Linked DNA regions of Eleftheria terrae. The protein of the gene in region 2 interacts with the protein of the main gene of each other region in a pairwise test. Links are inferred from orthologs where the notes say so. Each region holds a gene or a part of one and is shown on either strand. Other genes may lie near its edges. The genes, in order: N7L95_RS09890, N7L95_RS13910 and N7L95_RS22395.

Evidence for each region.
Region 1: the proteins of N7L95_RS13910 (region 2) and N7L95_RS09890 interact in binary tests that used the Escherichia coli proteins (3 or more experiments, as listed by UniProt). The link is inferred for Eleftheria terrae from one-to-one orthologs.
Region 3: the proteins of N7L95_RS13910 (region 2) and N7L95_RS22395 interact in binary tests that used the Escherichia coli proteins (3 or more experiments, as listed by UniProt). The link is inferred for Eleftheria terrae from one-to-one orthologs.

What each region holds. Positions count from the first base shown.
Region 1 is NZ_CP106951.1:2,262,783-2,272,654, reverse strand. Bases 3,579-6,558 are described here. They hold N7L95_RS09890 (sulfate/molybdate ABC transporter ATP-binding protein), read left to right. Parts: upstream 3,579-4,541; coding sequence 4,542-5,576; downstream 5,577-6,558. Other genes in these bases: N7L95_RS09880 (CysB family HTH-type transcriptional regulator), read right to left, coding at 6,493-6,558; N7L95_RS09885 (DUF72 domain-containing protein), read right to left, coding at 5,599-6,417; cysW (sulfate ABC transporter permease subunit CysW), read left to right, coding at 3,637-4,545; cysT (sulfate ABC transporter permease subunit CysT), read left to right, coding at 3,579-3,623. In the rest of the region: N7L95_RS09915 (RBBP9/YdeN family alpha/beta hydrolase), read left to right, coding at 1-455; N7L95_RS09910 (sulfate ABC transporter substrate-binding protein), read left to right, coding at 595-1,605; N7L95_RS09905 (sulfate ABC transporter substrate-binding protein), read left to right, coding at 1,730-2,767; more of cysT, read left to right, coding at 2,781-3,578; more of N7L95_RS09880, read right to left, coding at 6,559-7,437; N7L95_RS09875 (peroxiredoxin), read right to left, coding at 7,567-8,214; N7L95_RS09870 (HNH endonuclease), read right to left, coding at 8,347-8,904; N7L95_RS09865 (S1 family peptidase), read left to right, coding at 9,101-9,872. UniProt on the Escherichia coli protein: Part of the ABC transporter complex CysAWTP involved in sulfate/thiosulfate import. Responsible for energy coupling to the transport system.
Region 2 is NZ_CP106951.1:3,145,335-3,155,059, reverse strand. Bases 4,087-6,919 are described here. They hold N7L95_RS13910 (glutamate-5-semialdehyde dehydrogenase), read left to right. Parts: upstream 4,087-4,779; coding sequence 4,780-6,060; downstream 6,061-6,919. Other genes in these bases: queC (7-cyano-7-deazaguanine synthase QueC), read left to right, coding at 6,062-6,817; N7L95_RS13915 (AEC family transporter), read left to right, coding at 4,087-4,730. Outside these bases: N7L95_RS13925 (SET domain-containing protein), read right to left, coding at 36-548; N7L95_RS13920 (DNA topoisomerase III), read left to right, coding at 828-3,422; more of N7L95_RS13915, read left to right, coding at 3,759-4,086; N7L95_RS13900 (LemA family protein), read left to right, coding at 7,092-7,685; N7L95_RS13895 (M48 family metalloprotease), read left to right, coding at 7,724-9,664. UniProt on the Escherichia coli protein: Catalyzes the NADPH-dependent reduction of L-glutamate 5-phosphate into L-glutamate 5-semialdehyde and phosphate. The product spontaneously undergoes cyclization to form 1-pyrroline-5-carboxylate.
Region 3 is NZ_CP106951.1:4,990,927-5,000,817, reverse strand. Bases 5,790-8,788 are described here. They hold N7L95_RS22395 (LytR/AlgR family response regulator transcription factor), read left to right. Parts: upstream 5,790-6,891; coding sequence 6,892-7,686; downstream 7,687-8,788. Other genes in these bases: N7L95_RS22390 (branched-chain amino acid ABC transporter substrate-binding protein), read left to right, coding at 7,854-8,788; N7L95_RS22400 (sensor histidine kinase), read left to right, coding at 5,790-6,917. Outside these bases: nadD (nicotinate-nucleotide adenylyltransferase), read right to left, coding at 1-582; hemF (oxygen-dependent coproporphyrinogen oxidase), read right to left, coding at 573-1,481; purD (phosphoribosylamine--glycine ligase), read right to left, coding at 1,502-2,782; N7L95_RS22415 (YebC/PmpR family DNA-binding transcriptional regulator), read right to left, coding at 2,831-3,556; N7L95_RS22410 (helicase HerA-like domain-containing protein), read left to right, coding at 3,688-5,208; N7L95_RS22405 (DUF2306 domain-containing protein), read left to right, coding at 5,330-5,734; more of N7L95_RS22400, read left to right, coding at 5,760-5,789; more of N7L95_RS22390, read left to right, coding at 8,789-8,987; N7L95_RS22385 (MBL fold metallo-hydrolase), read left to right, coding at 9,302-9,891. UniProt on the Escherichia coli protein: Member of the two-component regulatory system BtsS/BtsR, which is part of a nutrient-sensing regulatory network composed of BtsS/BtsR, the low-affinity pyruvate signaling system YpdA/YpdB and their respective target proteins, BtsT and YhjX.

The DNA.
Region 1 (9,872 bases), 880 kb from region 2 along the record:
GCATCGCCGAGACGCTCGACGGCCAGCCGCCCGGGCGCTGGGTGGCGGTGGCGCACAGCTTCGGCTGCCTGGCGCTGGCCCGCTACCTGGAGCGTGGCCGCGAGCGCCTGGCACCATGGCAGCCGCTGCCGGTGCGTGCGGCGCTGCTGGTGGCGCCGGCCGATCCGCGCAAGTTCGGGCTCGAAGCCCGGCTGCCGCAGGCGCGCCTGCCACTGCCCAGCTGCATGATGGCCAGCGAGACCGATCCCTGGATGCGGCTCGACGCCGCCCGCACTTGGGCGCGGCGCTGGGGCAGCCATTTCATCAACCTGGGCGACGTCGGGCACATCAATCCCGAGTCGGGCTTCGGCCCGCTGCCGCAGGCCAAGACGGTGACGCAGCTGCTGGTGCACCAGCTCGAGCGCACCCGCCGGCCGGAGAGGGCGCACACGCTGGAGTTCTCCTTCGCTGTCTGAGCGTGCCGCTTCCTTGTTTTCCGAATAAGCAAGGTCGCAAGGCTTCCTTCCACCGGGCGGCGGCCCTTCCTAGCATCGGGTCCATGGCCGGTGGCACCGGCCTGCAGCAAGACAACAGATCCACAACAAGGACCTTCGCATGAGCCCCCGCCGCTTCCTCCGTTCCGCTTCCGCCCTGCTGGCGCTGTCCGCCGTGGCGCTGGCCGCCCAGGCCAAGGACTACACGCTGCTGAACGTCTCCTACGACCCCACGCGGGAGCTCTACCAGGAGTTCAACGCCGCCTTCAGCAAGCAGTACAAGGCCAGGACCGGCGACAGCGTCACCGTCAAGACCTCGCACGGCGGCTCGGGCAAGCAGGCCCGCTCCGTCATCGACGGCCTCGACGCAGACGTCGTGACGCTGGCGCTGGCCTACGACATCGACGAGATCAGCGAGCGCGGCAAGCTGCTCGGCGGCGACTGGCAGAAGCGCCTGAAGCACAACAGCGCGCCCTACACCTCCACCGTGGTGTTCCTCGTGCGCAAGGGCAATCCCAAGGGCATCAAGGACTGGGACGACCTGGTCAAGCCCGGCGTCCAGGTCATCACGCCCAACCCCAAGACCTCTGGCGGCGCACGCTGGAACTACCTGGCCGCCTGGGGCTACGCACAGAAGAAATATGGCTCCGACGCGAAGGCGCAGGAGTTCGTGGCCAAGCTGCTGGCCAACGTGCCGGTGCTGGACTCCGGCGCGCGCGGCGCCACCACCACCTTCGTCGAGCGGGGCATCGGCGACGTGCTGCTGGCCTGGGAGAACGAAGCCCTGCTGGCACTGAAGGAGCTGGGACCGGACAAGTTCGACGTGGTGGCCCCTTCGCTGAGCATCCTGGCCGAGCCGCCGGTGGCCCTGGTCGACAAGGTGGTCGACCGCAAGGGCACACGCGCCGTGGCCCAGGCCTATCTTGAGTACCTGTACTCCCCCGAGGGCCAGGACATCGCCGGCCGCAACTACTACCGCCCGATCGACGCCCAGGCGGCAGCCAGGTACGCCGCCCAGTTTCCGAAAGTGCAGTTGTTCACCATCGACCAGGCCTTCGGCGGCTGGGCACGGGCGCAGAAGACCCACTTCGCCGACGGCGGCGTCTTCGACCAGATCTACTCCAAGAAATGAGGGCAGGGGGCCGGCGCCCGCTTCTTCATATATGAAAAGTTCATAAGCATTCGCGTATCAAATCGTTCCTTGCAGAAGCAACGGTCCTTACGATGCGGCATTCCTGTCCGATCGTGGATACGCCATGCCCTCTCTTGCCCTTCGCCTCTCCCTCGGCCGCCGCGCCTTGCTGAACACCCTGCTGGCTGCGGCTGCCCTGGCAGCCGCCGGCCCGGCACTGGCGCAGAAGAACACGCTGCTGAACGTCAGCTACGACGTCTCGCGCGAGTTCTACAAGGACTACAACGTCCTGTTCGCCAAGCACTGGAAGGCCACCACTGGCCAGGACGTGACGCTCAACCAGTCGCACGGCGGCTCCAGCAAGCAGGCCCGCAGCGTGGCCGACGGGCTGGAAGCCGACGTGATCACGATGAACCAGTCGAACGACATCGACCTGCTCGCCGTGCGCGGACAGCTCGTGCCGGCCGACTGGGCCAAGCGCTTGCCCAACAACAGCGCGCCCTCGTCCTCCACCTCGGTGATCCTGGTGCGCAAGGGCAATCCCAAGGGCATCAAGGACTGGGAAGACCTGGGCCGCAGCGGCCTGTCGGTCGTCATCCCGAATCCCAAGGTCACCGGCAACGGTCGCTACACCTATGTGGCCGCCTGGGGCGCCGCGCTGAAGAAGGGCGGCAGCCCGGCGCAGGCGCGCGAGCTGGTCACCCGCATCTTCGCCAACGTGCCGGTGTTCGACGGCGGCGGCCGCGCCGCCACCACCACCTTCGCCCAGCGCGGCATTGGTGACGCGCTGGTCACCTTCGAGAGCGAGGTGCCGCTCATCAAGCGTGAATTCGGCGGCGACTTCGACGTCGTCTACCCGAGCTGGAGCGTGCTGGCCGAGAACCCGGTCTCGGTGGTCGACAAGGTGGTGGACCGCAAGGGCAGCCGGGCACTGGCCGAGGCCTACCTGAAGTACCTGTGGTCCGACGAGGCCCAGGAGCTGGTGGCGCGCCACCACCTGCGCCCGCGCGCCGAGAAGGTGCTGGCCAAGTACGCGGCCGATTTCCCCAAGATCCAGCTGTTCACCGTGGACGAGGTCTTCGGCGGCTGGAAGAAGGCGCAGAAGGAGCACTTCGACGACGGCGCCACCTACGACCAGATCCTGGCCGCGGCCAAGCGCTGAAGCAAGCCCGGCCATGATCTTCTCGCGCACCCTGCTGCGGCGCCACAGCGTGCTGCCCGGCTTCGACCTGGCGCTGGGCTTCACGCTGCTGTACATCAGCCTGATCGTGCTGATCCCGCTGTCGGCCGCCTTCCTCAAGACCTTCACGCTGAGCTGGCCGCAGTTCTGGGAGGCGGTGACGTCACCGCGCGTGCTCGCCTCCTACCGGCTCACCTTCGGCGCCTCGCTCGCGGCCGCCATCCTCAATGCCGGCTTCGGCCTGCTGGTCGCCTGGGTGCTGGTGCGCTACGAGTTTCCGGGCCGGCGCGTGGTGGATGCGCTGGTGGACCTGCCGTTCGCCCTGCCCACCGCGGTGGCCGGCATCGCGCTGACCGCCATCTATGCGCAGAACGGCTGGATCGGCCAGTGGCTGGTGCCGCTGGGCATCAAGGTGTCGTTCACGCCGCTCGGCGTCTTCGTGGCGCTGACCTTCATCGGGCTGCCGTTTGTGGTGCGCACCGTGCAGCCGGTGCTGGAGGACCTGCACCGCGAGCTGGAGGAAGCGGCCGCCACCCTCGGCGCCAGCCGGCTGCAGACCTTCCACCGCGTCATCCTCCCCATCCTGACGCCGGCGCTGCTGACCGGCTTTGCGCTGGCCTTCGCCCGCGCGCTGGGCGAGTACGGCTCGGTGATCTTCATCGCCGGCAACATGCCCATGGTGTCGGAGATCACGCCGCTGCTCATCATCACCAAGCTGGAGCAGTACGACTATGCCGGCGCGACCGCGATTGCCGTCGTGATGCTGCTGGCCTCCTTCGTGCTGCTGCTGTGCATCAACCTGCTGCAGGCCTGGTCGCGCAAGCGCCAGGGCCGCTGAGCCCGCTTCCCGCATGACCACCGTGACCCTGCCGCGGCCCCAGGCCCGCCCCTCCGCAGCGGCCGTGCCGCCGCCCAACGTCCGCTCCGCGACCCAGGAAGCCGCCTGGGTGCGGCGCACGCTGATCGGCGTCGCCCTGCTGTTCCTGACGCTGTTCCTCTTCGTGCCGCTGGTGTCGGTGTTCTACGAGGCCCTGAAGAAGGGCGTCGACGTCTACTTCGCCTCGGTGGTCGAGGCCGACGCGCTGTCGGCCATCCGGCTCACGCTGCTGGCCGCGGCCATCTCGCTGCCGCTGAACCTGGTGTTCGGCGTCGCCGCCGCCTGGTGCATCGCGAAGTTCGACTTCCGCGGCAAGAACGTCGTGCTGACACTGATCGACCTGCCGTTCTCGGTCAGCCCCGTGATCGCCGGCCTCATCTACGTGCTGGTGTTCGGCCTGCAGGGCTGGTTCGGCGAATGGCTGCGCGACCATGACCTGAAGGTGATCTTCGCGGTGCCGGGCATCGTGCTGGCGACCATCTTCGTGACCTTCCCCTTCATTGCCCGCGAGCTGATCCCGCTGATGCAGGCGCAGGGCCAGGAGCAGGAGGAGGCGGCGCGCGTGCTGGGCGCTTCGGGCTGGCAGATCTTCTGGCGCGTGACGCTGCCCAACATCAAGTGGGCGCTGCTGTACGGCGTCATCCTGAGCAACGCGCGGGCGATGGGCGAGTTCGGCGCGGTGTCGGTGGTGTCGGGCCACATCCGCGGCCAGACCAACACCCTGCCGCTGCACATCGAGATCCTCTACAACGAATACCAGTTCGCGGCGGCCTTCGCAGTCGCCTCGCTGCTGGCCGGGCTGGCACTGGTCACCCTGGTGCTGAAGCTGATGGTGGAACAACACGTCAAGCGCGAGAAGCGGCTGGCGGGAGAACAGGAATGAGCATCGAAGTCCGTGGTCTGAACAAGCGCTTCGGCGCCACCGTCGTCTGCGACAACCTGAACCTCGACATCCCTTCGGGCGAGCTGGTCGCGCTGCTCGGGCCCTCGGGCTCGGGCAAGACCTCGCTGCTGCGCATCATCGCCGGGCTGGAGCGCCCCGACAGCGGCTCGGTGCTCTTCCACGGCGAGGACGCCACCTTCGCCGACGTGCGCGACCGCCAGGTCGGCTTCGTGTTCCAGCACTATGCGCTGTTCGGCCACATGAGCATCTTCGAGAACGTGGCCTTCGGCCTGCGCGTGCGGCCCAAGGCCACGCGGCCGCCGGAGCGAGAGATCCGCGCCAAGGTGCAGGAACTGCTCAAGCTGGTGCAGCTCGACTGGATTGCCGACCGCTACCCGCACCAGCTCTCGGGTGGCCAGCGCCAGCGCATCGCGCTGGCCCGCGCGCTCGCGGTGGAGCCCAAGGTGCTGCTGCTCGACGAGCCCTTCGGCGCGCTCGATGCCAAGGTGCGCAAGGAACTGCGCCGCTGGCTGCGGCGGCTGCACGACGAGATGCACGTCACCAGCGTCTTCGTGACCCATGACCAGGACGAGGCGATGGAGGTGGCCGACCGCATCGTCGTGATGAACCAGGGCCGCATCGAGCAGGAAGGCTCGCCGGACCAGGTCTACGATCATCCCGCCACGCCCTTCGTGCTGCAGTTCCTGGGCGACGTCAACCTCTTCCACGGCCGCCTCGGCCACGGCCCGGGTGCCGCGGCCGGGACGGGCGAGGTGAGCTATGTGCGGCCGCACGAGCTGGAGATCCTTGGCACGCCGGATGCCGGCACGCTGGCCGTCACCCTGTCGCAGACGCTCACCGTGGGGCCCAACACCCGCATCGAGTTCAAGCGCATCGACGACGGCAGCTATGTGGATGTCGAGCTGCCGCGGGCCGAGTTCGGCCACCTGCGCGAGCGCCTCGGGCTGCGGCCCGGCCAGACGGTGCACCTGCGGGCGCGGCGCATCACCCGTTTCGAAACGGCGGCCTGACGCCCGCGGCGGCCGTGGCCGCTCAGCCGCTGGCCGGCTCCCCGGCCAGCCGCCACAGCAGCGCGCCGGCGGCCTGCGGCGCGTTCTCCTTGGCGCCGTTGATGAAGTAGACGAAGACGTCGCGTGGCTGCCCGTCGCCGGCCGCAGCCGGGTCGATGGCCGGCAGCGCCGGCGGCCGCCCGCCGGCGGCCCAGCAATGAGCCGCTTCGGCCCAGTCGTCGAGCGCCTCGTCGGGGTAGCCGGTCGGCATGTCGGGCTCAGAGCACATCAGCCGGGCGTAGACGAAATCGGCGCTGAAGTCCGCATGGCTCGGGTATTTGTCTGAGTCGGTGTAGACGCTCGCGACCTGCTGTTCGCGCAGCAGCGCCAGGTACTCGGCATTCAGGAAGCTGTCATGCCGGGCTTCCAGCACATGCCGCCGCCGCCGCCCGCCGGCCTCGCGCGGCAGTGCCGACAGGAAGCGGGCCAGGTCCTCGGCATCGAAGCGGGTGCTCGGCGGCAGCTGCCAGGCCACCGGCCCCAGGCGGTCGCCCAGGTGGGCCGCCACCTCGAGGAACCGCGCCGCGCCTTCGGCCGACTCGGCCAGCACCTTGCGGTGGGTCAGGTAGCGGGGCGCCTTCAGCGAGAAGATGAAGCCCTCCGGCGTGGCGTCGCGCCAGCGCTCGAAGATGCCGGCGGGCGGCGCGCGATAGAAGGTGCTGTTGATCTCGATCGCGGTGAGCTGGCGGCTTGCGTAGTGCAACTCGTCGTGCTGCGCCAGGCTGTCGGGATAGAAGGTCTCGCGCCAGGGCTCGTAGCTCCAGCCCCCGATGCCGACCCGGATGCGGCCAGGACCTGCCATGCATGCGCCTCCAGAAAGGGAAGACCTGCACTGTAAGCCCTGCAGCGGCGGCACGCACGCCGCTGCCTGGCCGGCTCAGATCTCGAAGCTGGCCCCCGGCTCGGCGCTCAGCGCCCGGTCCACCACCGCGCGGGTCAGCGGCGGCGCGAAGGACTCGATGAAGGCATAGACGTAGGCCCGCAGGTAGGTGCCCCGGCGGATGGCCAGCCGCGTCATGTTCATGGCGAACAGGTGGCGCGCGTCGAGGGCCCGCAGGTTGCGGTCGCGCTCCTCGTCGTAGGCGATGGAGGCGACGATGCCGATGCCCAGGCCCAGCTCCACGTAGGTCTTGATCACGTCGGCATCCATCGCGGTCAGCACGATGTCGGGCTTGCGGCCCAGCCGCTCGAAGGCCTCGTCGATGTGGGAGCGGCCGGTGTAGCCCTCGTCGTAGGTGATCACCGGCTGGCGCGCCAGGCGCTCCAGCGTCAGTGGCTCGCCGTCCAGCAGTTCATGGCCTGGTGGCACGACCACGCAGTGCGTCCAGCGGTAGCAGGGCAGGGCGATCAGGTCGTCGTAGCGTGCCAGCGCTTCGGTGGCGATGCCGATGTCGGCCTCGCCGGTCAGCAGCATCTCGGCCACCTGCCGGGGCGAGCCCTGGTGCAGGTTCAGCGTGACGTTGGGGAAGTGGCGGCGGAAATCACTGACCGCTGGCGGCAGCGCATAGCGGGCCTGGGAGTGGGTGGTGGCAATGCAGATCTTGCCGCGCGACTGCTGCGCATAGTCCTCGCCCGCACGGCGCAGGTTGTCGGCGTCCAGCAGCATGCGCTCGATGATGGGCAGCACCTCGGCCCCGGGCGGCGTGAGGCCGGTCAGCCGCTTGCCGGCCCGCACGAACAGCTCGATGCCCAGCTCGTCCTCCAGTTCGCGGATCTGCCGGCTCACCCCGGGCTGCGAGGTGTGCAGCACGTTGGCCACCTCGGTGAGGTTGAAGCCACGGCGGGCGGTTTCGCGCACGGAGCGCAATTGCTGGAAGTTCATCGAAGGAAGAGGCAAGGAGAGGCCGGGCCCGCCGGGCAGGCGGGCTCATGCGATGCCGGACAGCGCCGGCACGGGAAGCTGGCAGCTGCCGCCGACGGCGCCCGATGGGCCCGTCGCGACGGCTGGCCGTCAGTGCGGCTTGTTGGGCTGGGGCGTCAGGCGCAGGTAGGGCGTCACCGCCTTGTAGCCCTGCGGGAACTTCTGCTTGATCAGCTCGGGGTCCTGCAGCGAGGGCACGATGACGACATCGTCCCCCTGCTTCCAGTTGCCCGGCGTCGCCACGCTGTGGTGGTCGGTCAGTTGCAGCGAGTCGATCACGCGCAGCACCTCGTCGAAATTGCGGCCGGTGCTGGCCGGGTAGGTGATGACGAGGCGGATCTTCTTCTGCGGGTCGATGACGAACAGCGAGCGCACCGTCAGCGTGGCGTTCGCGTTCGGGTGGATCATGTCGTAGAGCGTCGCCACCTTGCGGTCGGCATCGGCCAGGATCGGGAAGTTGACGGTGCAGCCCTGGGTGCTTTCGATGTCACCGATCCATTTGTGATGCGAATCGACCGGGTCGACCGACAGCGCGATGGCCTTCACCTTGCGCTTGGCGAACTCGTCCTTCAGCTTGGCGGTCAGGCCCAGCTCGGTGGTGCACACCGGCGTGAAGTCCGCCGGGTGCGAGAACAGGACACCCCAGCTGTCGCCCAGCCAGTCATGGAAGCGGATGCGGCCTTCCGTGGAATCTTGTTCGAAATCGGGCGCCAGGTCTCCAAGACGCAAACTTGCCATGTTCATTTCCTCCGTGTCGAGCGACGAAAAACGATTATCAAAAGCACTTTTTATTTAACAAACAAATAAAAAGTACTTTTCACACTCGTTTTATGCATAAGGCAGGCGCTGGGAGGGGCGCGCTGGCGCGGCTCAGCCGTGCAGCCGGCTGTTGCGTGGCACGCTCGCCAGCAGGAACTCCATCTGGTCGGCCAGGATGCGGCGGCCGCGCAGGATCATGTCCTCGTGCAGGCTCGGCACGTATGGCAGGTAGAGCAGTGGCATGTGTGCCTCTTCGGGGGTGCGGCTGCCTTTGCGGCCGTTGCAGTTGCGGCAGGCAGTGATGCAGTTCATCCAGCTGTCCTGCCCGCCGCGCGAGGTGGGGTGGATGTGCTCGCGGGTCAGGTCTTCGGCCGTGTACTGGTGGCCGCAGTAGGCGCACAGGTGGCGGTCGCGCAGGAAGAGCTTGGTGTTGGACAGCGCCGGCACCTGGCGCCAGGCCCGGCTGGGGACGCTGCCGCGCACGGCGACGATGGGATGCAGCTCGATGCGCGACTGCAGGCCGCTGACACGCTGGATGCCGCCACGCAGCACGACAAAGGGAACCCCCAACGTCCACGCGACACAGTCGCTGGCGTAAAGGAGGGCCGCATCCTTGGGCGCGATCCACGCCTGGGGCCGGCCGGAAACGTCGAGTTGAAGGACGTCCATCGCTTTTGCCTCTCCGCGCAGCATATTGCAAGACACGTTCCCGGCTCAAGTGGAGGAGTGCTGGCGACAGGGCCAGCGGGCCACACCGGAGCGTGCCAGTACCGCTTGTCATCGCGCCGCAACGGCTCGCATGGCAGGCTGCGCGCCCGGGGCGGGCCGCCACAGCGGCGGCCGGCGCCTTCCTACAATGCCGCCCATGAAGTTGTCTTTTGCCTTGTTGTGCCGGGCTGTCCTGCTGTGCTTCCCGGCACTGTGCGCGGTGCACGCCGCCGCGCAAACCGCCCCGCCGCCCACGGCGCCCCCTGCCGGAGCGGGCGCCGAAGCGGCGCCTGCCGGCGCGCCGGTGTCGGCGTCGGCCCAGCGCCTCTACGAGGGCACCCGCAACCAGCTGGTGCAGGTGCGCACCCTGCTCAAGGGCCAGGCCAGCCAGGCCTCGGTCGGCTCCGCCTTCCTGGTGACCGAGGAGGGGCACCTGGTGACCAACTACCACGTGGTGAGCCAGGTGGCGCTGGAGCCGGAGCGCTACCGGCTCGAGTACAGCACGGCCGACGGTCGTGCCGGGCCGTTGCAGCTGCTGGCCTTCGACGCCGTGCACGACCTGGCCCTGGTGCGGGCCGCCGACGCCGGCCTGAAGGGGCGCTCGCCGCTTGCCTTCCGCCCGGGCAGCCGCAGCGTCGCCAAGGGGGAGCGCATCTACTCGCTGGGCAACCCGCTGGACGTCGGCTTCGCGGTGGTGGAGGGCAACTACAACGGCCTGGTGGAGCGCAGCTTCTACCCCAACATCTTCTTCTCCGGCGCGCTCAACCCCGGCATGAGCGGCGGCCCGGCGCTGGACGAGCAGGGCCAGGTCATCGGGGTCAATGTGGCGACCCGCCGCGACGGCCAGCTCGTGAGCTTCCTGGTGCCGGGCGAATACGCCCAGGCCCTGCTGCAGCAGGGACGGGCAGCGGCGCCCATCACCGCACCGG
Region 2 (9,725 bases):
CAAGGGCTGGACGTGAATACCTGGCAAGGCCGTCGTCAGCGCTTGGGGGCCAGCATCGTGCCGCGGCACTTGCTGCTGCCGCAACGGCACTCGTATTCCTTCTTCAGCTTGGCGGTGTAGCGCGCGTCGATCACCAGGCCGTAGTCGTAGAACAGCTCTTCGCCCGGCTTGATGTTGCGCAGCGCCTTCACGAAGACGCGGCCCTCGACCTCGTCGGCCTCGCAGTTCGGGTCGCAGTGGTGGTTGATCCAGCGCGCCGAATTGCCCTTGTACTTGCCGTCGATGACGTGCTCGTCGTCGATGTGGAAGTAGAAGGTGTGGTGCGGATCGTTGGGGTCGTGCGGGTGGCGGCGCAGCGCCTCCTCCCAGGTGATCACCTCGCCGCGGTATTCGATGATGGTCTCGCCCTTCTTGAAGGCGGTGAGGGCATAGACCCCCTTGCCGTGCACGCCGGAGCGGCGCACCTGGGTGCGGCGGCCGGCGGCCGGGGTGGCGGGCTGCCGAGCGGTGCTGGGCGCCTGGGGGCGAGACGGCCGGGCTTGCGTCATGGATGACTTTGGGTACATTGAAATTGAGCGCGCATGCGTGTGTGCGCGCACGCGCGAGGGAGCCGCATTGTAGGGGGCTGCCTCGCAGACCCGTCAAATCCCGTGGAGACGAACATTCCTAACTGCAGCGTTGACGACCAAGTGGGCTTGGCATTCGCCTTGCCAAGACCTGGGGCGGCCGTGCCCCGGCGGCCGGGGATGTGCGTGCTTGCCGCAGGCGGCGAGCGGGTTCGCGAGGCGTCGCTTCGCGCGAGTTTCGTCTGAGCAGTAGTGAGTACGATGAGCAAAGCATTGGTTATTGCCGAGAAGCCCTCGGTCGCACAGGACATCGTGCGCGCATTGACGCCCTCGGTCGGCAAGTTCGACAAGCACGATGAATATTTCGAGAACGAGCAGTACGTCGTCACCTCGGCGGTGGGCCACCTGGTGGAAATCAAGGCGCCCGAGGAATTCGACGTCAAGCGCGGCAAGTGGAGCTTCAACAACCTGCCGGTGATCCCGCCGCACTTCGATCTCAACCCGATCGACAAGAGCAAGGGCCGCCTGAACGCGATCGTCAAGCTCATCAAGCGCAAGGACGTCACCGAGATCATCAACGCCTGTGACGCGGGGCGCGAGGGCGAGCTGATCTTCCGGCTCATCGTGCAGTACGCCTCGCCAGCCAAGGGCTCGCTCAACAAGGGCATCCGGCGGCTGTGGCTGCAGTCGATGACGCCGCAGGCCATCCGCGACGGCTTCGCCAAGCTGCGCAGCGACGAGCAGATGCAGCCGCTGGCCAGCGCCGCGCGCTGCCGCTCCGAGGCCGACTGGCTGGTGGGCATCAACGGCACCCGCGCGATGACGGCCTTCAACTCGCGCGACGGCGGCTTCTTCCTGACCACCGTCGGACGGGTGCAGACGCCCACGCTGTCCATCGTCGTCGAGCGCGAGGAGAAGATCCGCAAGTTCGTCTCGCGCGACTACTGGGAGGTGCGGGCCACCTTCGGCTGCGAGGCGGGGCAGTACGACGGCAAGTGGTTCAACCCCAAGTGGAAGAAGACCGAGGGCGACCCCGAGCTGCGCGCCGACCGCCTCTGGACGGCCAAGGAAGCCGAGGCCATTGCCGAGGCGGTGCGCAACAAGAGCGGCACGGTCACCGAGGAATCCAAGCCCAGCTCGCAGTCCAGCCCGCTGCTGTACGACCTCACCTCGCTGCAGCGCGAGGCCAACTCGCGCTTCGGCTTCTCGGCCAAGACCACCCTGTCGCTGGCCCAGGCCTTGTACGAGAAGCACAAGGTGCTGACCTACCCGCGGACCGACTCGCGCGCGCTGCCGGAGGACTACCTGGCCGTCGCGAAGGACACGGTGCAGATGCTGGCCACCGACGAGGCCACCCGCCTCTACGCGCCGCATGCCAAGAAGGCGCTGGCCGAGGGCTATGTGAAGCCCAACAAGCGGGTGTTCGACAACGCCAAGGTGTCGGACCACTTTGCCATCATCCCCACGCTGCAGTCGCCCAAGAGCCTGAGCGAGGCGGAGCAGAAGCTCTACGACATGGTGGTCAAGCGCTTCCTGGCGGTGTTCTTCCCGGCGGCCGAATACCTGGTGACCACCCGCATCACCACCGTCAAGCATGCCGGCCAGGAGCACAGCTTCCAGACCAACGGCAAGGTGCTGGTGAAGCCCGGTTGGCTGGCCGTGTACGGCAAGGACGCACAGGAAGACGACGCCACCCTGGTGCCGGTGAAGGCCGGCGAGACGGTGGTGAACGAGGAGATCAACGTCGTGCCGCTCAAGACCCGGCCGCCGGCGCGCTACAGCGAAGCGACGCTGCTGGGCGCGATGGAAGGCGCGGGCAAGCTGATCGACGACGACGAGCTGCGCGAAGCCATGCAGGAGAAGGGCCTCGGCACCCCGGCCACCCGGGCGGCGATCATCGAAGGCCTGATCCTCGAGAAGTACCTGGTGCGCGAAGGCCGCGAGCTGATGCCCACCGCCAAGGCCTTCCAGCTGATGACGCTGCTGCGCGGCCTGGGCGTGGAAGACCTCACCAAGCCCGAGCTCACCGGCAACTGGGAATACCAGCTGTCGCAGATGGAGCGGGGCCGGCTGAGCCGCGAGGCCTTCATGGACGAGATCGCCGCGATGACGCAGCGCATCGTGCAGAAGGCCAAGGAATACGACCGCGACACCATCCCCGGCGACTACGCGACGCTGAAGACCCCCTGTCCCAACTGTGGCGGCACGGTGAAGGAGAACTACCGCCGCTTCAGCTGCGTGGGGGCGGCCGGCAGTGGCGAGGACGGCGGCTGCGGCTTCTCGATGAGCAAGATCCCCGGCGGCCGCAGCTTCGAGCTGCCGGAGGTCGAGCAGTTCCTGCGCGACAAGCGCATCGGCCCGCTGGAGGGCTTCCGCTCCAAGGCCGGCTGGCCCTTCACCGCGGAGCTGAAGCTGGTGTACGACGACGAGCTGCGCAACTACAAGCTCGAATTCGACTTCGGCGAGGACGCCCGCAAGGAGGCCGAAGGCGGCGAGGCCATCGACTTCAGCGGCCAGGAGCCGCTCGGCCGCTGCCCCAAGTGCCAGGCCAGCGTCTACGAGCACGGCACCAGCTATGTCTGCGAGAAGAGCGTCGGCCCGCACACCACCTGCGACTTCAAGAGCGGCAAGATCATCCTGCAGCAGCCGGTGAGCCGCGAGCAGATGGGCAAGCTGCTGGCCGAGGGCAAGACCGACCTGCTCGACAACTTTGTCTCCGCCCGCACGCGGCGCAAGTTCAAGGCCTTCCTGAAGTGGGATGCGAAAGAAGGCAAGGTGGTGTTCGAGTTCGAGCCGCGTGCCCCGCGGGCCGCCGCCAAGAAGGCGCCGGCGAAGAAGGCGGCCGCAAAGTCCTGAGGCCGAGGCGCCGCGGGCGGGCGCGGGCCCGGACGGGCGCCGAGGTCCGAGGTTCCAGGTCCGAGGTCCGGGCTCGTCACGGCGCTGGCTGCGGACGGGCCGGTGCCCTGCGACGGCCGGTGGCGCAGCCGCTGAGCGGAGCCCGGCCACGCCGCCTCGAAGCCTGACCGGCGGACGCCTTGAGCTGCTGAGGCGCCGAGGCGCTGCAGCTTGCGGTCCGGGAAGCACAAGGCCTGGCGCCTGCACCGCAGTAGCGGCCTTCGCCCGCCTACTTTGCCCGCCTGTCTACGCAGTTCCCGCGGCCCGCGGCAGGCTTGCGGTGGCCATACTGGCGCCATGTCCAGCGTCGTTTTCTTCAAGCTGTTTGCCATCTTCTCGGTCGTCGCGCTCGGCTGGGGCGCCGGCCGCATGAAGTTCTTCGGCGGCGGCGAGGCGGCGCGCGCGCTCTCGAATGCGGCGTTCTTCCTGTTTGCGCCGGCGCTGCTGTTTCGCACCACCGCGCGCATCGACATCGCCACCCTGCCGTGGTCGACGCTGGCGGCATTCTTCATCCCTGCCACTGCATGGATGGTGGCCCTCTACCTCTCGCAGCGCGGGCGGCCCGCGCTGCCTCCGGCGGGCCCCAGCGTGCGTGCGCTCACGGCGACCTTCGGCAACACGGCCCAGCTCGGCATCCCGATGGCCGCGGCCCTGTTCGGCGAGCAGGGCCTGTCGGTGCACCTGGCCATCGTCAGCGTGCATGCGCTCACCCTGCTGTCGGTGCAGACGGTGCTGGTGGAGCTGGATGTGGGCCGGGCCGCGGCGCGCGAGCAGGGCGGTCGCCCCCGCCTGGCGCGCATGCTGGGGCAGACCGTGCGCAACACCGTGATCCACCCGGTGGTGCTGCCGGTGCTGGCCGGCCTGGCCTGGAACCTCACCGGCTGGACGCTGGCCGAGCCGGTGGATGGCGTGCTGGCCATGCTCGGCGAGGCGGTGGTGCCGGTCTGCCTGGTGGCCATCGGCATGTCGCTGGCGCACTATGGCCTGCGCGGCTCGGCCACCACCGCATCTGCACTGGCCGCGGCCAAGCTGCTGGTCATGCCGGCCCTGGTGCTGCTGGCCGGCTACGGGGTGGCTGGCCTGCGCGGGCTGCCGCTGACGGTCATCGTGATGGCCGCGGCCCTGCCCACCGGCAGCAACGCGCTGATGTTTGCGCAGCGCTACCGCGCGCTGGAGGCGGAGGCCACCGCCGCCATCGTGACGTCGACGCTGGCCTTCGTGCTGGCGGCCCCGCTGTGGCTGATGCTGCTGGCGGCCCTGCCGCATTGAGCCGGCCCGCCGCCGGCGCGAAAGCGGCGGGTTTGCGACAATCCGGGCCATGAGTGCCACCGACATCCCCACCTACATGGCCCGGCTGGGCGAGGCCGCCCGGGCGGCCGCCACGCTGATGGCGGCCGCGTCCACCGCTGCCAAGAACCAGGCCCTGCTGCGCCTGGGCGCGCTGATCGGCGAGCAGCGGGCGCTGTTGCAGGACGAGAACGCCAAGGACATCGCCAATGCGGAGCGCAACGGCCTGAGCGCGCCGATGGTCGACCGACTGCGCCTGACCGACAAGGTCATCGCCCAGATGGCCGAGAACTGCGTGCAAGTGGCCGCGCTGCCAGACCCGGTGGGCGAGATCACCAACGTGCGGCGTCGTCCCACCGGCATCTCGGTGGGGCAGATGCGGGTGCCGGTCGGCGTGTTCGGCATGATCTACGAGAGCCGGCCCAACGTCACCATCGAAGCCTCCTCGCTCGGCATCAAGAGCGGCAACGCCTGCGTGCTGCGGGGCGGCTCCGAAGCCATCCATTCCAACCTGGCGCTGTGGAAGCTGGTGCAGCAGGCGCTGCGCGAAGCCGGCCTGCCGGCCGAAGGCGTGCAGCTGATCGAGACCACCGACCGCGAGGCGGTGGGCCGGCTCATCGCGATGCCCGAGCATGTGGACCTCATCATCCCGCGCGGCGGCAAGTCGCTGATCGAGCGCATCAGCCGCGAAGCCAAGGTGCCGGTGATCAAGCACCTGGACGGCAACTGCCACGTCTTCGTCGATGCAAGCGCCGGGCTGGAGCTGGCCCTCGCGGTGACCGACAACGCCAAGACGCAGAAGTACAGCCCCTGCAATGCGGCCGAATCGCTGCTGGTGCACCGTGACATCGCGCCGGCCTTCCTGCCGCGCATCGGCGCAGTGTTTGCCGCCAAGGGCGTGGAGATGCGCTGCGACGAGGGCGCGGCCCGCTGGCTGTCCGGCGTGGCCGGTGCCCGGGTGGTGGCCGCCACCGAGCAGGACTGGTCCGAGGAGTACCTGGCGCCGGTGATCAGCGTGAAGGTGGTCGACAGCCTGGACGAAGCCATCGCCCACATCAACCGCTACGGCTCGCACCACACGGACGCCATCCTGACCGAGCACCATTCCAATGCCATGCGCTTCCTGCGCGAAGTGGACTCGGCCAGCGTGATGGTGAATGCCTCCACCCGCTTCGCCGACGGCTTCGAGTACGGCCTGGGCGCCGAGATCGGCATCTCCACCGACAAGTTCCATGCGCGCGGCCCGGTGGGCCTGGAAGGGCTCACTTCGCTGAAGTACGTGGTGTTTGGCCAGGGCGAAGTGCGGAACTGACATGCAAGTGCAAGACCCCCGCAAGGCCCTGGTGCTCTTCTCCGGTGGCCAGGACTCCACTGCCTGCCTGGCCTGGGCGCTGGCCCGCTATGCGCAGGTCGAGACCCTGGGCTTCGACTATGGCCAGCGCCACCGCATCGAGCTGGATTGCCGCCCGCGGGTGCTCGACGCGCTGCGGCAGGCCTTTCCGCACTGGGCCGGACGGCTGGGCCCCGACCACCTGCTCGACCTGGCCTTGCTGGGGCAGATCAGCGACACCGCGCTGACCTCGGAGCGCGCCATCGAGATGGCGCAGAACGGCCTGCCCAACACCTTCGTGCCCGGGCGCAACCTGCTGTTCCTCAACTTCGCGGCGACGCTGGCCTACCGCCGGGGCGCCAGCGTGTTGGTGGGCGGCATGTGCGAGACCGACTATTCCGGCTATCCGGATTGCCGCGACAACACGCTCAAGGCCCTGCAGGTGGCCCTCAGCCTGGGGCTGGACCAGCCGATGGTGATCGAGACCCCGCTGATGTGGCTGGACAAGGCGCAGACCTGGGCCCTCACCGATGCGCTGGGCGGGCAGGCGCTGAACGACCTGATCGTCGAGCAGACCCACACCTGCTACCTCGGCGAGCGCGGCCAGCGCCACCGCTGGGGCTATGGCTGCGGCCACTGCCCGTCGTGCGAGTTGCGCCGGCGCGGGCACGATGCCTGGCTGGCAGGCCAGGCCCGCTTGCCCGGGCCGCCGGACGACGCAGCCACTGGCCAGCCCTGAGCCGGGGCCGCTGCTGCGCCGGCGTTGCGGCGGGCGGGCTGCGGCGGCACATCGACCTTACGCTCTTTCCGCTTCCGCTTCCGCTTCCGCTTCCGCTTCGGCTTCGGCTTCGGCTTCGGCTTCGGCTTCGGCCGGCCGTGCGCCTTTGCGGCTGCGGTGGCGCGCCGCGCTGCGTCGAATGCGAGAACAAGGCGTTCAGCGCCTCCTCTGCTTGGCCGGCCGCAGGGGCTGTCGTAGAGTCGCGGGACTTCGAGGATGAGGAAGGAGAGTGCCAATGAGCACGACGCAGATGGTGGCCTGGGTGGTGGTGGCTGTGCTGTTTTTTTGGGGAGTGGGCGCCTACAACCGGCTGGTGCGCTTGCGCAATGCGATTGCCAATGCCTACGCGCAGATCGACGTCCAGCTCAAGCGCCGCTACGACTTGATTCCCAACCTGGTGGAAACCGCCAAGAAGTACATCGCGCATGAACGCGAGACGCTGGAGGCGGTGATCGCCGCCCGCAACCAGGCCCGCGCCGCGGCCGACCAGGTGCGCGCCCGGCCCACCGGCCGCGGCCCGGTGGGTGCCCTCATGGTGGCCGAGCAGGCGCTGCAGGGCAGCCTGGGGCGCCTGATGGCAGTGGTCGAGAACTACCCCGAGCTCAAGGGCGACCAGACGCTGCGCGAGCTGTCCGAGGAGCTCACCAGCACCGAGAACAAGGTGGCCTTCGCGCGGCAGTCCTTCAACGATGCGGCGCTCGACTACAACAACGCCGCCCAGCAGTTCCCCACCACGCTGATCGCCGGCCTGTTCGGCTTCACTCCGGCGGGCATGCTGCAGTCCACCACTGGCGAGGCCGAGCGCCAGGCGGTGCGGGTGCAGTTCTAGCCGGCGCCGGCCCGCCCCCTCCCGCGCCGCGCGCCGCCATGCGTTTCCGCGACCACCAGGACCAGGCGCAGGCAGCCACACGCCGCCTGCTGCTGCTGTTCGCGGCCGTGCTGGTGCTGCTGGTGCTGGCCGTCAATGGCGTGCTGGCGCTGATCTACCGCCTCAGCTTCCCGTGGGCAGCCGACTGGCCCCGCTTCTTCTTCGAGACCAACACCGGCCTGGTGCTGCTGTTCGTGCTCGGCGGTTGCTGGTTCGAGATGCTGAGGCTGCGCGAAGGCGGCGCCCATGTGGCCCGGCTGGCCGGCGGGCGCTGCATCAGCGAGCCCGAGGGCCGGCCTGGCGACCTCTACGAGAAGCGGCTGCTCAATGTGGTGGACGAGCTGGCCATCGCCTGCAATGTGCAGCCACCCCAGGTGTGGGTGCTGCACCGGGAGGACGCCATCAACGCCTTCGCCGCGGGCTGGCAGGTCGACGACGCGGTGGTGGCCGTCACCCGCGGCGCGCTGGAGCGCCTGACGCGCGACGAGCTGCAGGGCGTCGTGGCCCACGAGTTCAGCCACCTGGTGCACGGCGACACCCGGCTCAACATGCGCCTCATCGGCCTGGTGTGGGGCCTGCAGATGATCTACACCTTCGGCCATTCGCTGGTGGAGCCGGATGAGCGCGGCCATCGCAGCCTGGCGGTGTTCTTCGGTGCTGGCCTGATGGCGGTCGGCTCGCTCGGCTGGCTGGCGGGCCGGTTGTTGAAGGCGGCGGTGTCGCGGCAGCGCGAGTTCCTGGCCGATGCCTCGGCCGTCAAGTTCACACGCAGCGTGCAGGGCATCGGCGGGGCCTTGCGCAAGATCGCCGACCAGGCCTGGCGCCGTCAGGACCGCCTGCGCAACGTGCAGGCGGAAAGCCTGTCGCATCTCTTTTTCGTCTCCCGCCTCCGCTGGGGCAGCCTGGACAGCCACCCGCCCTTGCAGGAGCGCATTCGCCGCATCTACGGCCATGCGGTCGATCCGCTGCCGGCACGCCAGCTGGCACCCCAGGACGACGATGCACCCGACACGCAGCCGATGCAGCAGGGGGTGGTGCTGTCCTTCGCAGCCGGCGTGGCGCGCCGGGTGTCTGCCGAGGTGGTGCAGGCGGCGGCTGCCGCCACGCCGCCCGAGGCCGAGCGCCACGACGCGGTGCAGCGTGCCGCGCTGGACCCAGCGGCCGACACGCGGCAGGCCGCCCTCGGCCGCGCCGGCTACTGGCAGGGGCCGATGGAGCGCCGCGCCGCCGTGCTGGCCCTGCTGCTGACCCCCGGCAACATGGCCGAGCTGAAGGCCTGGCAGCAGGAGACCGACGGCTTCGCGGGGGCTGCGGCCGTGTTCGCCGATGTCGAGCGGCTGGGCGATGCGAGCCGCATGCCGGTGTTCGAGCAACTGCTGCAGCGCAGCGCCGCCGCACCGGTGGCCGAGCGCCGTGCCCTGCTGGAGGCGGCGCGCCGCATCATGGGCGCCGATGGCCATGCGAGTCCGCTTGACCGGCTGCGCTGGCTGGTGATGCGCCATTTGCTGGCCGGGCCGACCCCGCGCGCCCTGGCTGCCGGCGGCGACCAGGACATCGAGCCCCTGGCCGAGCCGATCTCCGTGTTGACCGCCTTCCTGGCCCGCGTGGTCGCGGCCGACGCCCTGCTGCAGCTGCCGCCGTCCGAGGCGCCGCCCTGGTACCGCGCCGTGTGGCGCGGCCTGATGGGCGACCGGCCGATGCCCGCCTGGCGCCTGCCCGACGGTGACGCGCTGGTGCAGGCGGTGCACCAGGCCGGCCGCCTGAAGGCCGTGCAGCGGCCGGTGCTGCTGTGCACCTGGTGCGAGCTGGCGGTGCAGCTCGCACCGCAAGGCCGGCTCGATGCGGCCAGCGCCGATGCGCTGCGCGCGATGGCCGTGCTGCTCGACAGCCCCTTGCCGCCGCTGCTGGCAGCCCAATACCAGGAGCTGGAGGGGCGCTGAGGAACGGCCCGCCGGTGGTCCGGCGGCTGCTCCGGCGCCAGCGAGCGGGGCCGACGCAAGT
Region 3 (9,891 bases), 1.8 Mb from region 2 along the record:
ATAGCGCGCCACCGACCCAGGAACCAGCGCATCCACCGGCTCGCCCCGCGCAACGCGGCTGCGCACCTCGGTGGACGAGATCGACATGGCCGGCAACGGCAGCTGTTCGATCGCATGCGGATGCCCGGCCAGCACTGCTCCGGGGGCTGGCTCGACACCGGCTCGGCCGGCCACCGCAAGCGTCACGCGCTGCAGCAACTCGGTCCAGCCATGCCAGCGGTCGAAGCCGGCGTACTGGTCCTGGCCGATGACCAAGAGCCACTGTGCGGGGCCCGGTTCGCGCGCTTGCAGCTCGCGCACCGTTTCGATGGTGTAGCTCGGTCCGCTGCGCTCGACCTCGCAGGTCGACACCTCGAAGCCGCGCTCCCCCTCGACCGCCAGCTTGGCCATCGCCACCCGATGCTCGGCCGGCGCCAGCACGCGTGCCTTGTGCCACGCCATGCCGACCGGCACCCACAGCAGCCGGTCGAGGCCGAGGTGGTCGCGGGCCACCCGCGCCAGTGCCAGGTGGGCATGGTGGACCGGGTCGAAGCTGCCGCCGAAGATGCCGATACGCCGGGGCGCTGCACCGCTCAGAGCCATGCGCGCGGCACCAGGAAATCGGTGTACAGCCGCTGCTCGGCGCTGCCTTCCTCGGGATGCCAGTCGTAGCGCCACTTGGCCAGCGGCGGCATCGACATCAGGATGGACTCGGTGCGCCCGCCCGACTGCAGGCCGAACAGGGTGCCGCGATCCCAGACCAGGTTGAACTCGACATAGCGTCCGCGCCGGTAGGCCTGGAAGTCGCGCTCGCGCTCGCCGTAGGTCAGCACGCGGCGGCGTTGCAAGATGGGCAGGTAGGCGTGCAGGAAGGCATCGCCCACCGAGCGCATCATCGCGAAGCCGCCGTCGAAGCCGCCTTCGGTGTAGTCGTCATAGAAGATGCCGCCGATGCCACGCGCCTCGTTGCGGTGCTTCAGGAAGAAGTACTCGTCGCACCACTGCTTGAAGCGCGGGTACTTGTCCTCGCCAAAGGGTGCCAGGGCTTGCTGGCAGGTGGCGTGGAAATGGCGGGCGTCCTCTTCAAAGCCGTAATAGGGCGTCAGGTCCATGCCGCCGCCGAACCAGCTGACCGTCTCGCGGCCCGCCGGATGCGCGGCGATCATGCGCACGTTCATGTGCACGGTGGGCACATACGGGTTGCGCGGATGGAAGACCAGCGACACGCCCAGCGCCTCGAAAGGCGCGCCAGCCAGCTCAGGCCGGTGCTGGGTGGCCGAAGGCGGCAGCTGCGGCCCCCGCACATGCGAGAAGTTGCAGCCGCCGCGCTCCAGCAGCGGCCCGTCCTCGACCAGCCGCGACACCCCATCGCCCTGCAGGCGCCCGCCGGGTGGGCGGGTCCAGGCATCCCGGACGAAAGGCGTGCCGTCCTCTGCCTGCATCGTGTCGATGATGCGGTCCTGCAGGCCCAGCAGGTAGGTGCGGACGTCCTCGGTCTTCATGCCACGGCGTTGGGCTTCGCTCACCGCTTCACCGCGCGGTAGCCGATGTCGCCGCGGAACTGCATGCCGTCGAAGTGGATGCCGTGCAGCACCTGGTAGGCGCGCTGCTGCGCGGTCTTCACCGAATCGCCCAGCGCCGTCACGCACAGCACACGGCCACCGGAGGTGCGGGTCTGGCCAGCATCGCCCACGGTGCCGGCATGGAAGACCATCGCATCGGGCTGCTCGGCCGGCAGCCCGGTGATGAGGTCACCCTTGCGCGGGTTCAGCGGGTAGCCATGCGCGGCCAGCACCACGCCGAGCGCGACACGGCGGTCCCACTGCAGCTCCACCTTGTCGAGCGAACCGTCGGTGGAGGCCAGCATCACGTCCAGCAGATCGGTCTTGAGACGCATCATGATCGGCTGGGTCTCGGGGTCACCCATGCGGCAGTTGAACTCCAGCGCCTTGGGCTGGCCCTGGGCGTCGATCATCAGTCCGGCATAGAGGAAGCCGGTGTACGGAATGCCGTCGCGCGCCATGCCGGCGATGGTGGGCAGGATGATGTCCTGCATCGTGCGGCCATGCACGTTGGGCGTCACCACCGGGGCGGGCGAGTAGGCGCCCATGCCGCCGGTGTTGGGCCCCTGGTCACCGTCGTTCAGGCGCTTGTGGTCCTGGCTGGTGGCCAGGGCCAGCACGTTCTTCCCGTCGCACAGCACGATGAAGCTGGCTTCCTCGCCCTGCAGGAACTCTTCCACCACCACGCGCGCGCCGCCGTCGTTGTGCACGACACCCAGCTTGTTGTCGAGCAGCATCCAGTCGATGGCCTCGTGCGCCTCCTGAAGGGTCATGGCGACCACCACGCCCTTGCCGGCGGCCAGGCCGTCGGCCTTGATGACGATGGGCGCGCCCATGCGGTCGACATAGGCGTGCGCGGCCTGCGCATCGCTGAAGGTCTCATAGGCCGCGGTCGGAATCTTGTGGCGCCGCATGAAGTCCTTGGCGAAGGCCTTGGAGCTCTCGAGCTGGGCCGCCGCCCGGGTGGGGCCGAAGATGCGCAGCCCGCGGGCGCGGAACACGTCCACCACGCCGGCCGCCAGCGGGGCTTCCGGGCCGACCACCGTGATGCCGATCTTCTCGGCTTCCGCGAAGTCGGCCAGCGCCTGCGGGTCGCCGATGGCGACGTTGTGCAGGCGCGGGTCGAGCAAGGTGCCGCCGTTGCCCGGCGCCACATAGACGCGGTGCACCTTGGGCGACTGCGCGAGTTTCCATGCCAGGGCGTGTTCGCGGCCGCCCGAGCCGATGACGAGAACTTTCATGTGTGATCTTTCACCCGGCTCCGCGACCAGCGCGTACTGCCTGCTGCCTCATTCGTTGATGATCGCGTTGTGGTAGACCTCTTGCGCGTCGTCGAGGTCCTCGAGCACGTCCAGCAGCTTCTGCATCCGCTGCGCGTCCTCGCCGGACAACTCGATGGTGTTCTCCGCGCGCATGGTCACTTCTGCCACCTCGGGTTTCAGGCCGGCGCCGTCGAGCGCCGCCTGTACCGCCTCGAAGTCGCCCGGGGCGCAGAGCACCTCGATGGCGCCGTCGTCGTCGGTGACCACGTCCTCGGCGCCGGCTTCCAGCGCCACTTCCATGATCTTGTCCTCGGCGCTGCCAGGCGCGAACACGAACTGTCCGCAGTGCTTGAACTGGAAGGCCACCGAGCCTTCGGTGCCCAGGTTGCCACCGTACTTGCTGAAGGCATGCCGGACTTCGGCGACGGTGCGCACGCGGTTGTCCGTCATGCAGTCGACGATCACGGCCGCGCCGCCAATGCCATAGCCTTCGTAGCGGATTTCCTCGTAGCTCACGCCCTCGAGGTTGCCGGTGGCCTTGTCGACGTTGCGCTTGATGGTGTCGGCCGGCATGTTGGCCGCCTTGGCCTTCTCGATGGCCAGGCGCAGTCGCGGGTTGGTGGCGATGTCACCGCCGCCCTGGCGGGCGGCGACGATGATTTCGCGGATGACCCGCGTCCAGATCTTGCCGCGCTTCTCGTCCTGGCGACCTTTGCGATGTTGGATGTTGGCCCATTTGGAATGACCGGCCATAGCGAAGCTCCTGAATCCTGAAGGGCGCCCAGCTTGTTGTTGTGCGGTGCGCGGGTTGGCGGGTGTGTCTCTTGGATAGACTGCGATTTTATCCGGGCCCCCGACGGCCTGCCTTTTTGACGGAACCCGCCATGGCCGACCCCCTCCTGCTTGCCAAGCACCACGAGATCGAAACCTTCCTGTTGCCGGCCCTGGCGAACCGCCACGGCCTGGTCACCGGCGCCACCGGCACCGGCAAGACGATCACGCTGCAGGCGCTGGCCGAGGGCTTCTCGCGCATCGGCGTGCCGGTGTTCATGGCCGATGTGAAGGGCGACCTCACCGGCATCTCCCAGCCGGGCGCGCTGTCGCCCAAGCTGGCGAAGATCCTGCAGGAGCGCGGCCTGCCGGCGCCCGCGCCGCACGCCTGCCCCACCACCCTGTGGGACGTGTTCGGCGAGCAGGGCCACCCGGTGCGCGCCACCGTCTCGGACATGGGGCCCCTGCTGCTCGGCCGCATGCTCGACCTGAACGAGACGCAGCAAGGGGTGCTGTCGCTGGTCTTCAAGATCGCGGACGACAACGGCCTGCTGCTGCTCGACCTGAAGGACCTGCGGGCAATGCTGCAGCACGTCGGCGACAACGCCAGCAGCTTCACCACCGAATACGGCAACATCAGCGCCGCGAGCATCGGCGCCATCCAGCGCGGCCTGCTGCAGATCGGCGAGCAAGGCGGCGACAAGTTCTTCGGCGAGCCGATGCTCAACATCGCCGACTTCATGCAGACCGAGCGCGGCCACGGTGTCGTCAACGTGCTGGCGGCCGACAAGCTGATGCATTCGCCGCGGCTGTACGCCACCTTCCTGCTATGGATGTTGTCAGAGCTGTTCGAGTCGCTGCCCGAGGTGGGCGACCTCGAGCAGCCGAAGCTGGTGTTCTTCTTCGACGAGGCCCACCTGCTGTTCGACGACGCGCCCAAGGCCCTGGTCGACCGCATCGAGCTGGTGGTGCGGCTGGTGCGCTCGAAAGGGGTGGGCGTTTACTTCGTCACCCAGAACCCGCTGGACGTGCCCGACTCCGTGCTGGGCCAGTTGGGCAACCGGGTGCAGCATGCGCTGCGTGCCTTCACGCCGCGCGACCAGAAGGCGGTCAAGGCCGCCGCCGACACCATGCGCGCCAACCCGGCCATCGACATCGCCACCGCCATTACCGAGCTGGCGGTCGGCGAGGCGCTGGTCAGCCTGCTGGACGAGATGGGCCGCCCCGGCATCACGCAGCGGGTGTTCGTGCTGCCCCCCGGCAGCCAGATCGGCCCCATCACGCTGGCGCAGCGGCAGGCCCTGCTGCAGGGCTCGCTGGTGGCGGGCGTCTATGAGCAAGCCATTGACCGCGAGTCGGCCTATGAGCGCCTCAAGGGCCGGGCCGCCGGTGTGGCGGCCGGGCAGGCACCAGGCCAGGCCCCGTCCGGGCGGCAACAGGCGCCTGCGGCCGGCGGGATGCTGGACGGCCTGAGCGACGTCCTGTTCGGCTCGACCGGCCCGCGCGGTGGCCGCCGCGACGGGGTGGTGGACGCACTGGCCCGCTCGGCGGCGCGCACCATCGGCAGCAGCGTCGGCCGCGAGCTGATCCGTGGCGTGCTGGGCAGCCTGTTCGGCGGCTCCCGCCGGCGCTGAAGCGGGCACCGCTCGCGCCCTCAGGCGACAGCCTGCACCCGCTTTGCGGCGTTTCGTCGCAAGGGTGTGGCAGCCGGCGCCGGCCGGCGAGACAGTGGCGGCCACACCCCCAGGAGCCGCCATGCCACTGCCTTCACCCGTCGTCCTCGTCCATTTGTGTTTCGCCCTGGGCGCCCTGCTGCTCGGCCCCCTGGCCCTGCTCGCACCCAAGGGCCGCCCGGGCCACCGTGCCGCCGGCTATGCCTGGGTCACGCTGATGCTGGGGGCGGCCTTGTCGAGCCTGTTCATCCATAACCACCTGCGACCGAACCTGGGCGGCTACACCGCGGTGCACCTGCTGGTGCCCGCCACCCTGCTCAGCATCGCCTTCGCGGTGCGCGCCATCGTGCGTGGGCAGGTGCGCCGGCACCGGCGCCTGATGCTGGCCACCTACGTGTCCGGCTGCCTGGTCGCCGGCAGCCTGACCTTGCTGCCCCACCGCTACCTGGGGCAGCTGCTGTGGCACCACGCGCTGGGGCTGAGCTGAGCACCGCTGCCCTGAGAATGCGCCCATGAACCGCCCTCCACCGCCGTACCGACCGACTCCCGCCGGGCCGCCCGCTGCCCCGCGGCTGGCATCCCTGCTGCAACGCGGCGCCATCGTGGCGGTGCTGTGCGTGGTGGTCGCGGCGGTCCTCTACGCCATCGAGCGCCAGCCGCTCGGCCGCAGCGTGGTCTATTCGCTGTGCGTCGGCCTGCCATGCTGGCTGATCATCGACCTGGCCCGGCTGCTGCTCGCACGGCAGCTCCACCGGCGGAATCCGCACCGCATGCTCCATCCGGAATGGCCGGGCTGGGGGCGCATGGCCGGCTGCATTCTGGTCGGCGTGGCGGTGGCCTTTCCGCTCGGGCACCGGCTGGGCGACTGGCTGACCGGCAGCCGCTCACTGCATCCCGGCGCCGAGTTGCGCGGCGTTGCACCCGCGCTGCTCATCTCGCTGGTCGCAGCCCTGGTGGCCACCTGGTTCTTCTATTCGCGTGGTCGCCTGGCCAGCGCCGAGGCGGCGGCCGAGTCGGCACGGCGCCTGGCGACCGAGCACCAGCTGCGGCTGCTGGAGTCGCAGCTGGAACCCCACATGCTTTTCAACACCCTGGCCAACCTGCGTGCCCTGATCGGCCTGGACGCGACGCGCGCGCAGCTGATGCTGGACCGGCTGAACGCCTTCCTGCGCGCCACCCTGTCGGCCTCGCGGGTGGAACGCCACCCCCTGGCGGCCGAGTTCGAGCGGCTGGCCGACTACCTGGCCCTGATGCAGGTGCGCATGGGCGAGCGCCTGCAGCCGCGCTTCGAGCTCCCGGCCACCCTGGCACGCCTGCCGGTGCCGCCGCTGCTGCTGCAGCCGCTGGTGGAGAACGCGATCAAGCACGGCCTCGAGCCGGCCCTGGCCGGCGGCCAGCTGCTGGTCTCTGCCCACTGCGAGGGCCAGCGCCTGTGGCTCAGCGTGCGCGACACCGGCGTCGGGCTGCAGCCGTCCGGCGCCGCCCGGGACGGCGGCGGTTTCGGCCTCGACCTGGTGCGCCAGCGACTGCAGGCGCTCTATGGGGACACCGCCAGCCTCGAGCTGTCGCCGGTCGACGCTGCCGGCGGCGGCACCCTTGCCCGCATCGGCCTGCCCCTGCCCTTGCATGACAACCCGCACCCGCATGAATCCGACCGCGCTGATTGCTGAAGACGAACCCCTCCTCGCCCAGGCCCTGCAAGCCGAGCTCGCCCGGCAGTGGCCGCAGCTGGAGGTGGCCGCCGTGGCGGCCAACGGGCCAGCGGCACTGGCCCAGGCACTCGCGCTGCGGCCGAGCTTGTGCTTCCTCGACATCCGCATGCCCGGACAGAGCGGCCTGGAGGTGGCCCAGGCACTGGCCGAGGAATGGCCTGACGAAGCCGGCCCGCTGCCCCTGCTGGTGTTCGTGACGGCCTATGACCAATACGCCTTGCAGGCCTTCGATGCCGCGGCTGCCGACTACCTGCTCAAGCCGGTCGAGCCGCAGCGTCTGGCGCGCTGCTGCGAGCGCCTGCGCCACCTGCTGGCCGCCACCGCGCGCCCGCAGGTCGCCGAGCAGGCCCTGGAACAGTTGCGCGCCCTGCTGGCCGGCACTGCGGCGCCGTCACGTGCCCCGCTGCGTTTCATCCAGGCCAGCGTCGGCAACAGCGTGCGCCTCGTGCCGGTAGAGGAGGTGCTGTACTTCGAGGCGGCCGACAAGTACGTGCGGGTGGTAACGGCCGACCGCGAGTACCTCATCCGCACCGCACTGCGGGAGCTGCTGCCCCAACTTGATGCGGAGGTGTTCTGGCAGGTCCACCGCGGCGCGGTGGTGCGTGCCTCTGCGATCGACGGCGTGCACCGCGACGACGCAGGCAAGCTGCGCCTGTCCTTCCGGGGAGGCCATCCAGGCACGCTAAATGTGAGCCGGCTCTACGCCCCCCGGTTCAAATCCATGTGACAGGCGCGGTCCTGCGCTGACCCGCCTAGGACTTACCCGCACAATCCCTGGCGACATGCGGCGAATTGCGCAGTTTGGAGGCGCGGCATGGCCTGATTTCTGCAACAGGCCGATCCGAAGATGTTTACGTCCTGTAGCATCCAGTCCGGTTTTGAGGAGAAGATCCCATGTTCCGTCGCGTGTTCGTGCTGGGCGTCGTTGCCACCAGCCTCGTCCTTGCTGCCTGCTCGCCTGTCCCTGACACGGTGAAGATCGGCGTTGCCCAGCCGCTCAGCGGCCCGCTCGGTGCGCTCGGCACCGACATGCTGAACGGGGTGAAGCTGGCGGTAGAGGACCTGAACAAGCAGGGGCTGAAGATCGACGGCAAGACCGTCAAGGTCGAGGTGGTCGCGGTCGACGACAAGGCGGACGCGGCCACCGGCAAGACGGTGGCCAAGCAGCTCGCCGACGCCGGTGTGGTGGCGGTGATCGGCCACCTGAACTCGGGCGTCAGCATGGCGGCAGCGCCGGTCTATGCCGAGAAGGACATCCCGCAGCTGGCCATCTCCACCAAGCCCGAATACACGCAGATGAACCTGCCGACCACCTTGCGGCTGGTCGCCAACGACGCGCTGCAGGGCAAGGCCATGGGCTCGTATGCGGCACGCAACATCAACGGCATGTCGTTCGCGGTGATCGACGACAACACGCCCTACGGCAAGGGCCTGTGCGACATCGCCGCCGGCCAGCTGCAGCAGCTGAAGAAGACCGTCTCGCTGCGCAAGTCGCTGGACGACAAGACCACCGATTTCTCCGCCCTGATCCCCGAGCTGAAGAGTGGCAGCGTCGACGTCATCGTGACCACGCTGGCCGACTACCAGGTGCTGGCGATGGTGGAGCAGCTGGCGCAGGCGGGCCTCACCAAGGTGCAGATCCTGGGCGGCGACACCATCAAGACCGACAAGCTGATCAAGACCGCATTGCCGCTGCGCGTCTATGCCACCTCGCCGATCATCGAGCCGCGCGAATTCCTGCAGGGCAAGGCCTTCCTCGAAAAGTACCGCAAGGCTTTCGGTGGCGAGCCGATCTACGGCGCCCACTACGCCTATGACGCGGTGTGGGTCCTGTCGGCCGCCATGCAGCGCGGCCGCACGGTGGACGGCAAGAAGCTGGTGGCCGAGCTGAAGAGCATCGACGCGCTGGCGCCCATCACCAACGCGGTGCGCTTCAATGAAAAAGGCGAGCAGTTCTACGGGGTCATCAGCGTCTACACCGCACGCCAGGGTGTGTGGGACGCAGTGACGCGCTCGGACAACTGGTAAGCGCAGCCGCCGCACAGGCGGGCTGCCACACCCTGCTCGAGGGCGCCGCATTGTCGGCGCCCTTTTTGTTTGTCGACCATACGAAGCGCCGCCCGGCCGGGCCGGTGGCTGCCGCGCACACGGGCAGCCACCGGCGCCGGACGCCTGGCGGCTGCACCCTCCGCTGCGCCACCGGCCAGACCGGCCCACCTGCAAGATGTGCTGACCGCCACGCCCGCGCCATCCGGAAAACCGCGGCCCTTCGCCAGCAGAAAAATCGCGAACTGCATAGACTGCGCACTCTTCATCCGAGTCCAAGCCAAGGAGTTCCGTTTATGTCGACTTTCACCCGCTGGCTGCGTCGTGGCGCACTGGGCCTGGCCTGTGCGCTGACCTTCCTGCCTGCTGCCCACGCCGAGGCGCCGCAGCAGAAGACCCAGGTGCCCGGCTACTACCGGCACATGGTGGGCAGTTTCGAAGTGACCGCGCTGTATGACGGGCAGATCGAACTCGACACCAAGATCCTCAAGAACACGCCGCCGGAGCAGATCCAACGCCTGCTGGCGCAGATGTTCCGCAACAACCCGACGCCCACCGCCGTCAATACCTACCTGGTCAACACCGGAAGCCGGCTCGTGCTGGTGGACAGCGGCGCCGGCCGGATGTTTGGCAACACGCTGGGCAATGTCGTCAGCAGCTTGCGGGCGGCCGGCTACGCCCCCGAGCAGGTAGACGCCGTGCTGCTCACCCACCTGCACGGCGACCATGTCGGCGGCGTCATCGACGCCGAGGGCAAGGCGGTGTTTGCAAACGCCGACCTCTTCGTGGCGAAGAAGGAGGCCGACTACTGGCTCAACCCCGAGACCGCTGCCAAGGCGCCGAAGGAAGTGCAGGGCTTCTTCAAGATGGCCCAGAGCGCGGTGGC